One region of the Paenibacillus swuensis genome, then DNA from elsewhere that is predicted to be linked to it. Evidence: a T-box and tRNA genes for the amino acid it is inferred to sense, from the RefSeq annotation. Region 1 holds a T-box; the other holds one or more tRNA genes.
The links. The T-box of region 1 lies ahead of SY83_RS13760 (valine--tRNA ligase). A T-box ahead of a tRNA ligase gene usually reads a tRNA of that ligase, here a tRNA-Val.

Region 1 (5,345 bases):
CGCGAAATACACCAGTCTCTTACATTCTCAATCCAATGTAAATAAATTTTCTCGAAACGGTCCGGAACGAATTGCACGCCTTTTCCGGATTTCTGCGCTTCAATCGCGCGTTCCGCCAACGGTTTCATCTTCACAAACCATTGCGTGGACAAATACGGCTCTACCACCGCACCGCTGCGTTCGCTGTGACCGACTTGATGCACATGCTCCTCGATCTTCACCAATACGCCAGAGGCTTTCATATCCTCGACAATAGCCTTGCGGCAATCCGCGCGGTCCATTCCCTGATACTTGCCTGCATTCGCGTTCATCGTGCCGGATTCGTCCATGACAAGAATCTGCGGCAGGTTATGACGCAAACCCATCTCAAAGTCATTCGGATCATGAGCCGGTGTAATTTTCACCGCGCCGCTGCCGAACTCTTTCTCCACGTAATCATCGGCGATAATCGGGATTTCACGGCCAATAATGGGCAGTACGAGCATGGAACCGATCAAGTGCTTGTAGCGCTCGTCTTCAGGATGCACCGCGACCGCGGTGTCGCCAAGCATCGTCTCCGGACGCGTGGTAGCCACCGTGATATATCCTCCGCCGTCTTTTAACGGATACTGCAAATGATAGAGATTGCCCTGAACTTCTTTATATTCAACCTCGATATCCGACAAGGCCGTACGCGCTGCCGGATCCCAGTTAATAATATAGTTACCGCGGTAAATCAGGCCTTTATCGTACAACTTTTTGAATACAACGCGAACCGCCTTGGATAAGCCTTCATCCAACGTGAATCGCTCGCGGCTGTAGTCCAGCGACAAGCCCATTTTGGCCCATTGATCCCGTATCGTGTTCGCGTATTGATCTTTCCAGTCCCACACTTGCTCAAGAAATTTCTCCCGGCCCAAATCATAACGGGTCAGCCCCTGCTCTTCCCGCAGCTTCGCTTCCACACGTGTTTGTGTGGCAATCCCCGCGTGATCGGTACCCGGCAGCCATAGGGCGTCATAGCCTTGCATGCGTTTCGTGCGAATCAGGATATCCTGCAATGTAAAGTCCAAAGCGTGGCCGATATGAAGCATACCCGTAACATTGGGAGGCGGTATAACGATGGTGTACGTTTCCGCGTCTTTGCGCTCTCCGGCTTTAAAGAAACCATGTTCGTTCCAATAAGCGTACCATTTCGCTTCGGCGGCTTTGGGATCATAAGTGGTCGGCATGGAGCCTGTTTGTTTCGTTTCGGTTGGTTCTGACATGACTGTTTCCTCCACAATATCGATTTAAACAACAAAAAAACCCTTCGCCCCAAAGGACGAAAGGTTTAGCTTCCGTGGTACCACCTTTGTTCCGTGTGAATGTTCAGCTCGGTTTAAACCCATAGCTCCGCACACGGCACTCAACAGATAACGGCTGCAACCGGCTGATCTGTACAGATCCAGCAACTCCCGGGCGACTTTCCGCAATTACATCCTGCGAAACCTCTCAGCAAATGGTTTCGCTCTCTGCAGGGTTGGCTGCGTACTCCTCCCGATCAACGTCATTCCTTATTAGAACTCAGTATAGACATTTATTATCCCTATAATACTCATTCTTGAAGGAGGAGTCAATCTTTTGTAAGTCCAAACGGAGTCATAAGCGAGCTTATCTTCTTCATAAACTGAGGGTACAGGGACATTTGCCGGGCGTATTTCATAAGATGACAGAAAGAACGGATAGAGAATGAGGAGGTTTCGCGGTGGAACGTTGGTGGTGGAGAATCCGTTATCAAGTTAAAGGGGTTTTATTTCCGGTTATCTGTGTTCAATTCGTGCGCACATTGCTGTTTCCGACGGGGTTTGACATCGTGTTGCTGTTTGGTTTGTTTCTGGCCTATCTGGGCTTTCTGCTCGACATGTACTAATCACGGGCAAAATATAAGCCTCCTTGCACGTCATCGGTTTTCAGTCCGATTTCGGCGGGGAGGCTTTTTTATTATGGTCAGCGCGGAATGTACAGCACTTGCCCTGCGGACACCGTCTGATCGTCCAAGCGATTGTAAAGCGCAATTTCCCGCGGGTTCAAGTTATATCGTTCAGCAATGGTACTGATGGTCTCTTCCCTCTGAACGATACACATTCTAAGCTTACGGAAAGAAGTTTCTTCGGTTGCATTGGCCAAAAATAAATTCTTCCACTGCAATTCATCTCCAGATGAACCGCCGATATACGCCGCGCTCTCATAGGCTTCCGTTTCCTCTTCCCCGGCATCGGCATCTCTGGGCGCAGACGTATGTATCAGATTCTGCAATCCGTATGGTGCAGGGGCGCTTGGATCAACTTCCTGATCACGTTTCACGCCGAAAGCCAGCTTAGGCTCCTTGTATTCTTCGGCAACATAGTTTTCTTGGTTGCGATCATAGGAGGAGTCATCATAGGAATAAGCGGACTCTTGCTGCTCTTGTTGTCCATAGGAAGCGGCGTAACCCGCCTGCTCGTAGGAATTATAGTTCGGCTCCTCTTCAGCCTGAACCTGAGCCTCAGCCGAATAATAAACCTCTTGTTCCGTACGCTGCCCCGCGTCATAAGCATAAGCTTCCGGATCGGAAACGGCATTATAGTCTTCCGAAACAGGCTCAGATAACAACGTATTATAGCTGGCGGTACCCGTGTACGGTGTGCTCTCCCCTTGAGACTCGTTTTCTCTGGATTCCGTTTCCCATGGGTACAGAGGACGTTCACCTTGTGTTTGTTGATTGAGTTGTTCATAGTACTCCGCTGCGGAGATGGAAGGTTCAGCATCCAGCGGATAATTGCGAGGGTTGTAAAGCTCACGCACATCTTCCGTTTGGTGCACGGCGACGATTTCTTCCTCGTCCCAGCGGGATTCCACCGTTTCCGTTACCAGCTGTACACCCCGCAGTGTAAGCAATCCTGTGACATTTAAGCTTCGGTTGGACAACACGTCAATATCAAAGTTTTCAATTTCCACCTGGATATCTTCCAACCGACTGACACGTGTCATGGGAATGGAAATTTCCACGGGGATGGAGTGCTGAAGCTCTACGCTGCTTCTGAACTCGTCTTCCCCCAGATATTTGCCGGTAAGCAACAAGCTGCCTCTGAGCACGGCTTGCTCTCCGTTGGAATACACCTCAATATAGGGCAGCAGCTCGGCTTCTTCCAATTCAGCAATGCCAATGCCTTCTTCAGCCAGATGAACGCGTTCATAAATATCAAATCTTAACCCGTTATGCTCCGTCACTATACAAATCCTCCCTTCAACCATCGGAAAATCGTTGGCTGCTCGTCTTGAGAATCCAAAATGCTTTCCGTCTATATATATGGCCGAAGGGAAAGGAGCATGACTACATTTTTAGTTGGAGTTTGGCGCATGCGGCCAAGAAATCCTCTGGCCACGGCGCTGCAACTTCAATTTCTTCATCGGTCAACGGATGTGGAAAGATCAGTCTTTCCCCGTGCAGCGCCTGCCGGGTAATCCCTTGATGCAGACTGCCTCCGTATAGGCTGTCCCCCAGCAGCGGATGCCCGAGATGACTCATATGCACGCGAATCTGATGCGTGCGTCCCGTCTCGAGGCGCAGCCGTACGAGTGAAGCGCCCCCGGCGGAGGAGACCGTCTCGTAATACGTGACGGCCTCCTCGCCCCCAGGCGACACTCTGCGCCGCTGCTTGTGATGCCGATCCCGCCCGATCGGCAGATCCACGCGGCCCGCCGGCGGTGACAGCTCGCCGGCGGCCAGCGCCACATAGATGCGGCCGATCGCCTTGCGCCGCATCGCATCATCGAGGCGCGCGAGGGCAAGCGCGCCCTTGGCGTAAAGCACCGGCCCGCTCGTCCATTCGTCCAGACGATGGACGTGACGCACAGCGCAAGCTTGGCCGGTGCATTCGAAGTAGGAGGCGACGCCGTGCGCCAACGTGCCGGGTTCACCGTCGGTGGGATGGACTTTAAGCCCGGCTGGTTTGAGAATGACTAGCACATAGTCATCTTCATACAGCACGGGGAGGTCCATCCACTCCGGCGCGAAGCCTGCAGGCTCCGCCCCGAACAAACGCAGCCGCAGCTTGTCGCCGCTCTGCTGCAGGCCGCCGGAAGCTTGCAGTTTGCGCGCGAACGCCGGCGGCGTGCGCAGGAGACGGCTGACGAAGTCGGTGATGCCGGCCGTCTCCAAATCTTGAAGATCAGCCGCGGTGATGCCAAGCTCGAGCCATTCGCCTTTGCGCTGAGCACCGGACCCCTTCAGACTGGACGAAACCGTGGTTTGCGACCCTTTATCTTCAGGTTGGCCGGTTGAATCAACAGGGATCACAGTCCTTGGAGCGCGGTGCGATGCGCTTCAATCGTCCGGTCGATATCTTCTTCCGTATGCACGGCGGAAACAAACATCCCTTCAAACTGGGAAGGGGCGACGCTGACGCCCAGATCTAGCATTTGACCGAAATAGGTTTTGAACCGGTTCAGATCCGAAGTTTTCGCGGTATCATAATTGACCACCTCGGTCGCCGTAAAGAACGGACATACCATTGAACCGACACGATTCAACGTAGACTCGATTCCCCGTTCCGCGCTGTTCCGCATAAACCCGTCCGCTAAACGCGAGGATAATTGCTCCAACCGCTCGTAGACACCCGGTTCCCCAAGTAAACGCAGCGTATGGTATCCCGCCGCCATCGCAAGCGGATTCCCGGACAAGGTTCCTGCTTGATAAATCGGCCCGCTTGGCGCGATCTGCTCCATAATCTCGCGTCTGCCGCCGTACGCGCCTACCGGCAACCCTCCTCCGATTACCTTGCCTAAACAAGTTAGATCAGGCGTTACGCCGTATAAGCCCTGCGCGCAGTTCAGATGAACCCGGAACCCCGTCATCACCTCATCGAAGATCAGCAATGCCCCGTACTTCATCGTTACATCGCGCAAACCTTGCAAAAATCCGGGCTGCGGAGGCACAACGCCCATGTTCCCGGCAATCGGTTCGACAATGATGCAGGCGATTTCTTCGCCGTAACGTTCGAAGGCGGTTTCAACGGAAGCCAAATCGTTATAAGGCACCGTAATCGTGTTTACCGCAACGCTTTCCGGAACACCGGGGCTGTCGGGCAATCCTAACGTGGCAACACCAGAGCCCGCTTTAATCAACAACGCGTCAGCGTGGCCGTGGTAGGAACCTTCAAACTTCAGGATTTTGTTCCGCTTCGTGTAGCCGCGGGCCAAACGCAGAGCGCTCATCGTCGCTTCCGTTCCCGAATTGACCATACGGACAATCTCGATCGACGGAACGCGCTCGCAAACCAGCTTCGCCATCACCGTTTCCATCTCCGTCGGCGCCCCGAAGGACGTACCTTTCTCAGCCGTTC
Region 2 (5,345 bases), 1.9 Mb from region 1:
CTGAATTAAAAGTCAGCTTCGCCCGATATCGTCCGTTTCCGTTCTGGAATCGCGTCCGTGCTGCGTTTATCGGTAACGAACCGATGGAATAGAATAATCTGTATCGAGGCCTCTCAGGATGTGCGATTCAGTATACGTGGACTGAAAAATACTACTTTCCCATGTGATAAACATAAAAAACCGGCCAGATCTAAGCAATTGCTCAGATCTGGCCGGGTTTGTTTCTATGGGGCGAACGGTCTTTTATTGGTTTTCTCCGGAACCTGAGTTGACCGGTCCCTTGGTGTTAATCGGTGATTGATGGTTCTGCTGAGGGAGGTTTCGGATATTTCCTTGGCCGGCGTTTCCGTTTCCCGTATTCGCTGATTTGGCATTGGGATTTCCGCCGCCGGCATTCGCATGACCTCGTCCCTTGCCCGAAGAACCATCTCTGCGGGGTTGGGACGCTGCGCTGTTTCCTCCGTTGGAGGAACCTGGTGTCCGTTGGTTACCTGCTGCACTCACATGTGCAGTCTGAACACCTCCTGATACGCTTACCTTGGGTCCTGAGGCTTGATTCCCGCCTTGTCCCTTGGATTTGCCTCCCTGGCCTTTGAAACCCTGAGGACGGCCTTCCTGAGGACGATCCTGGTGTTGCTTGCGGTCAGGCTTCAACTCGCCTCTTCGTTTATCCGGTTTGCCATCTGTGGCTGAGGCACGGCCTCCGGCATTGCGATCTTGATAACGCCCTTGATTTCTCCGGTTATCCTGCGATCTGCCTTCCGATCGGGGCGACTTTCCGTCTTGTGCTCCTTTGCCTTCGGAAACGGAATCCTGCTGTGCTTCCCCTTTCGGTTCCGGCGCCTTCGGTGTATGCCGTTCTGCCGGTTTGCTTTCATCCACAACAATCCATTTCGCTTTATCGCCGGCAGCAAAGTTCGATTCCGTAATTTTCTCCAATACAAAATACGCGCACCCAAAATTACAATACTCATTAAGGTAATCCTGAAGACACGCTACCGAGCTTTCGCGGGTTGCCTTGGGATTTTCTTCACGGAAGAAGCCTCTTAACCGAAGCTGGCTGTAGCCCCAGTCTCCCATAATGTAATCATAACGTTCAAGAACCTCGCTGTATCGTTCACGGAATGCTTCGGCATTCCAACCGTTCTTATACTCTTGTATGATTTCGTACGTTTTCTCGGTCAACTGAATCAAAGCCTGTTTCCCCCTTTATCCGCGTTACATTGCTTTATATTATTGGTGTTGTTGCGCGGACTGCACTTGCTCATGCGCGTGATAGGAGCTGCGGACAAAGGGTCCTGATTCCACATGGCTGAACCCGCGTTTCATACCTTCTTCTTTCAGCACGGCAAATTCTTCAGGTGGATAGAATCTCACAACATCCAGATGTTGCTTGGTCGGTTGCAAATATTGGCCGATTGTCATGATGTTGCAGTCTACGGCCCTTAAGTCTTCCATTGCTTGAATAATTTCGTTCCATTCCTCGCCGACACCCAGCATGATACTGGACTTAGTAGGAATATTGGGATTCATAGCTTTGGCACGTTGAAGCAGTTGAAGGGAACGTTTATATTTGGCTTTAGCGCGAACTCGGTTGGACATGCGTTCCACTGTTTCAATGTTATGGTTGAGGATATCGGGTTTAGCGTCCATTACGATTCTCAGGGAAGATTCCTCACCCATGAAATCCGGAATCAACACCTCGACACTGCACAGCGGCAAGCGTTCACGCACTGCTTTCACCGTAGCGGCGAATATAGAAGCCCCGCCGTCTTTCAAATCGTCTCTTGCTACAGAAGTAATAACCGCGTGCTGTAAATTCATCTGCGCCGCTGCTTCCGCTACACGCTCCGGCTCTTGTAAGTCAAGTTCTGTGGGGAGTCCAGTTTTCACGGCGCAGAAACGGCAGGCGCGCGTACAAATATCCCCCAAAATCATAAACGTTGCGGTACGGTTCGCCCAGCATTCATAAATATTCGGACACTTTGCTTCTTCGCAAACGGTGTGCAACGTCTTCGAGCGCATCATTTCTTTAATTTCTTTATAGTTATCACCAGTCGTTAATTTAATTTTCAGCCATTCCGGTTTCTTGGCTTTAGAGTCCACTGCCATGGGCAACGCCTACTTTCTATCTCAGAGATGTATATTCATTGTCTGAATGTTCGTCCATATCAATAGTATTATATCACGAATCGTCAATCATTCCACGATGGACTCTCACATTTGATGCGACAAAGAACATATTCATATCCCTAAAGGTGCAAAGGTCGTTTATGGACTGGTCACACGGATATTATCGTAGAAGCGTAATGCCGTCCTAGGAGGGATGCGATGCTGCATCAGGACGGTAATCCCGTCCTATGGTGCTCGCGACTCCGCTGCGGCCGGGCTGTGCTCTTGCCGAATGCGCTAAGACGTCCCCCTTGTCGGGAATTCGTATCTACGTGGACATAAAAAAAGACGCATTTCTGCGTCTAATCATTTTTACGTCCCAGGAGGGATTCGAACCCCCGACCGTACGCTTAGAAGGCGTATGCTCTATCCGGCTGAGCTACTGGGACATATGTATGGAGCGGGTGATGGGAATCGAACCCACGCTATTAGCTTGGAAGGCTAAAGTTCTACCATTGAACTACACCCGCATTGAAATGGTCGGGATGACACGATTTGAACATGCGACCCCCTGGTCCCAAACCAGGTGCTCTACCAAGCTGAGCTACATCCCGAGAGTATAAATATAAATGGCGCGCCCTAAGAGATTCGAACTCCTGGCCTTTTGATTCGTAGTCAAACGCTCTATCCAGCTGAGCTAAGGGCGCATATATGGAGCGGAAGACGGGAATCGAACCCGCGACCCTCGCCTTGGCAAGGCGATGCTCTACCGCTGAGCCACTTCCGCAAGAAAAAAGGGACTTGCCAGGAAATAACAAGCATATGCTACAGAGCATATCTTCATATTACCCGGGAAGCTTTTATGCGCGTGGAGGGACTTGAACCCCCACGCCATAGGCGCTAGATCCTAAGTCTAGTGCGTCTGCCAATTCCGCCACACGCGCATAGTAATACAGGCAAGTTATAGGTTTACCTGGTTAAAGGTAAATGGTGAGCCATGTAGGATTCGAACCTACGACACCCTGATTAAAAGTCAGGTGCTCTACCAGCTGAGCTAATGGCTCTCATAAGAGAGAAATGGCTGGGGATCAAGGATTCGAACCTTGGAATGACGGAGTCAAAGTCCGTTGCCTTACCGCTTGGCTAATCCCCATCATAGAAAATGGTGGAGGATGATGGATTCGAACCACCGAACTCGTCAGAGAGCAGATTTACAGTCTGCCGTGTTTAGCCACTTCACTAATCCTCCAAGTTAAAGCTGGTGCCGTCGAGAGGACTTGAACCCCCAACCTACTGATTACAAGTCAGTTGCTCTACCAGTTGAGCTACAACGGCAAGGTACAATTTAATTTTGGGCAAAAAAAATGGCGGAGCCGACGGGATTCGAACCCGCGGTCTCCTGCGTGACAGGCAGGCATGTTAGGCCTCTACACCACGGCTCCACACTGAAAAGTCTTCATCCCCTGATTGGGGTCCCCGCAAAGTAATCAGAATAAGCTACAGAGCTTATCTTCACTTTGCGGGGTTGAATTGCGGGGGCAGGATTTGAACCTGCGGCCTTCGGGTTATGAGCCCGACGAGCTACCGAGCTGCTCCACCCCGCGTCATTAAATATAAAGTATATATGGTGGAGGCTGAGGGGATCGAACCCCCGACCCTCTGCTTGTAAGGCAGATGCTCTCCCAGCTGAGCTAAGCCTCCGAAATATGTGATGGTGACCCGTAGGGGATTCGAACCCCTGTTACCTCCGTGAAAGGGAGGTGTCTTAACCCCTTGACCAACGGGCCTTACTACGGAGAGAAAGGGATGCTCTCCACTACGTTTCGAGAATGCGAAGTAATCCTTACGAAGCTTATGCTTCACCGAACCCCTCGGGTCTCGAATCCCATGCATATGAGGTAAAGCTACGGAGAGAAAGGGATGCTCTCCACTACGTTTCGAGAATGCGAAGTAATCCTTACGAAGCTTATGCTTCACCGAACCCCTCGGGTCTCGAATCCCATGCATATGAGGTAAAGCTACGGAGAGAAAGGGATTCGAACCCTTGAGACGCTTGTGGCGCCTACACGATTTCCAATCGTGCTCCTTCGACCAAACTCGGACACCTCTCCAGATGGCTCCCCGAACAGGACTCGAACCTGTGACAACTCGATTAACAGTCGAGTGCTCTACCAACTGAGCTATCAGGGAATAGTGTTACATTCTGGTGGAGCCAAGCGGGATCGAACCGCTGACCTCCTGCTTGCAAGGCAGGCGCTCTCCCAGCTGAGCTATGGCCCCATGAAAAAACCCACTTTACTCCAAAGTGGGGGCTGCTTGGCAACGTCCTACTCTTCCAGGACCCTGCGGTCCAAGTACCATCGGCGCTGAAGGGCTTAACGGTCGTGTTCGAGATGGGTACGCGTGGTTCCCCTTCGCCATTGTTACCAAACTGTTGAAGGTTTGATCCTTCAAAACTGAATGTGAATGAATGTAAACTACGCGTTAACCTGTTAATTCAGGTCATTGGATAAGCCCTCGACCGATTAGTATTCGTCAGCTCCATGCATTGCTGCACTTCCACCCCGAACCTATCAACCTCGTCGTCTTCAAGGGGTCTTACTAAATTGGGAAATCTCATCTTGAGGGGGGCTTCGCGCTTAGATGCTTTCAGCGCTTATCCCGTCCGTACATAGCTACCCAGCGATGCCTCTGGCGAGACAACTGGTACACCAGCGGTACGTCCATCCCGGTCCTCTCGTACTAAGGACAGCTCCTCTCAAATTTCCTGCGCCCACGACAGATAGGGACCGAACTGTCTCACGACGTTCTGAACCCAGCTCGCGTACCGCTTTAATGGGCGAACAGCCCAACCCTTGGGACCTACTTCAGCCCCAGGATGCGATGAGCCGACATCGAGGTGCCAAACCTCCCCGTCGATGTGGACTCTTGGGGGAGATAAGCCTGTTATCCCCAGGGTAGCTTTTATCCGTTGAGCGATGGCCCTTCCATGCGGTACCACCGGATCACTAAGCCCGACTTTCGTCCCTGCTCGACCTGTATGTCTCGCAGTCAAGCTCCCTTATGCCTTTGCACTCTTCGAATGATTTCCAACCATTCTGAGGGAACCTTGGGGCGCCTCCGTTACTCTTTAGGAGGCGACCGCCCCAGTCAAACTGCCCACCTGACACTGTCCCTCACCCGGTTTCACGGGCGCAGGTTAGAACTCCGATACGATCAGGGTGGTATCCCAA

Region 2: it has a tRNA-Val gene. The T-box ahead of SY83_RS13760 (valine--tRNA ligase) is inferred to sense a tRNA for this amino acid. The anticodon was not compared.

What each region holds. Positions count from the first base shown of each region.
Region 1 covers NZ_CP011388.1:3,132,082-3,137,426, reverse strand. Annotated here, with positions in the region: gene SY83_RS13760 (valine--tRNA ligase) at 1-1,247, opposite strand, end outside; T-box leader at 1,297-1,535, opposite strand; gene SY83_RS23340 (hypothetical protein) at 1,727-1,891, shown strand; gene SY83_RS13755 (LysM peptidoglycan-binding domain-containing protein) at 1,969-3,231, opposite strand; gene SY83_RS13750 (RluA family pseudouridine synthase) at 3,335-4,300, opposite strand; gene hemL (glutamate-1-semialdehyde 2,1-aminomutase) at 4,297-5,345, opposite strand, start outside.
Region 2 covers NZ_CP011388.1:68,655-73,999, forward strand. Annotated here, with positions in the region: gene SY83_RS00360 (NAD kinase) at 1-92, shown strand, start outside; gene SY83_RS00365 (YutD family protein) at 244-1,194, opposite strand; gene lipA (lipoyl synthase) at 1,234-2,112, opposite strand; tRNA gene SY83_RS00375 (tRNA-Arg) at 2,488-2,561, opposite strand; tRNA gene SY83_RS00380 (tRNA-Gly) at 2,569-2,642, opposite strand; tRNA gene SY83_RS00385 (tRNA-Pro) at 2,650-2,726, opposite strand; tRNA gene SY83_RS00390 (tRNA-Arg) at 2,743-2,819, opposite strand; tRNA gene SY83_RS00395 (tRNA-Gly) at 2,825-2,899, opposite strand; tRNA gene SY83_RS00400 (tRNA-Leu) at 2,976-3,056, opposite strand; tRNA gene SY83_RS00405 (tRNA-Lys) at 3,101-3,176, opposite strand; tRNA gene SY83_RS00410 (tRNA-Gln) at 3,191-3,265, opposite strand; tRNA gene SY83_RS00415 (tRNA-Tyr) at 3,276-3,361, opposite strand; tRNA gene SY83_RS00420 (tRNA-Thr) at 3,372-3,447, opposite strand; tRNA gene SY83_RS00425 (tRNA-Asp) at 3,478-3,554, opposite strand; tRNA gene SY83_RS00430 (tRNA-Met) at 3,643-3,716, opposite strand; tRNA gene SY83_RS00435 (tRNA-Val) at 3,738-3,813, opposite strand; tRNA gene SY83_RS00440 (tRNA-Glu) at 3,825-3,899, opposite strand; tRNA gene SY83_RS00445 (tRNA-Ser) at 4,134-4,223, opposite strand; tRNA gene SY83_RS00450 (tRNA-Asn) at 4,227-4,302, opposite strand; tRNA gene SY83_RS00455 (tRNA-Ala) at 4,317-4,392, opposite strand; rRNA gene rrf (5S ribosomal RNA) at 4,427-4,543, opposite strand; rRNA gene SY83_RS00465 (23S ribosomal RNA) at 4,618-5,345, opposite strand, start outside.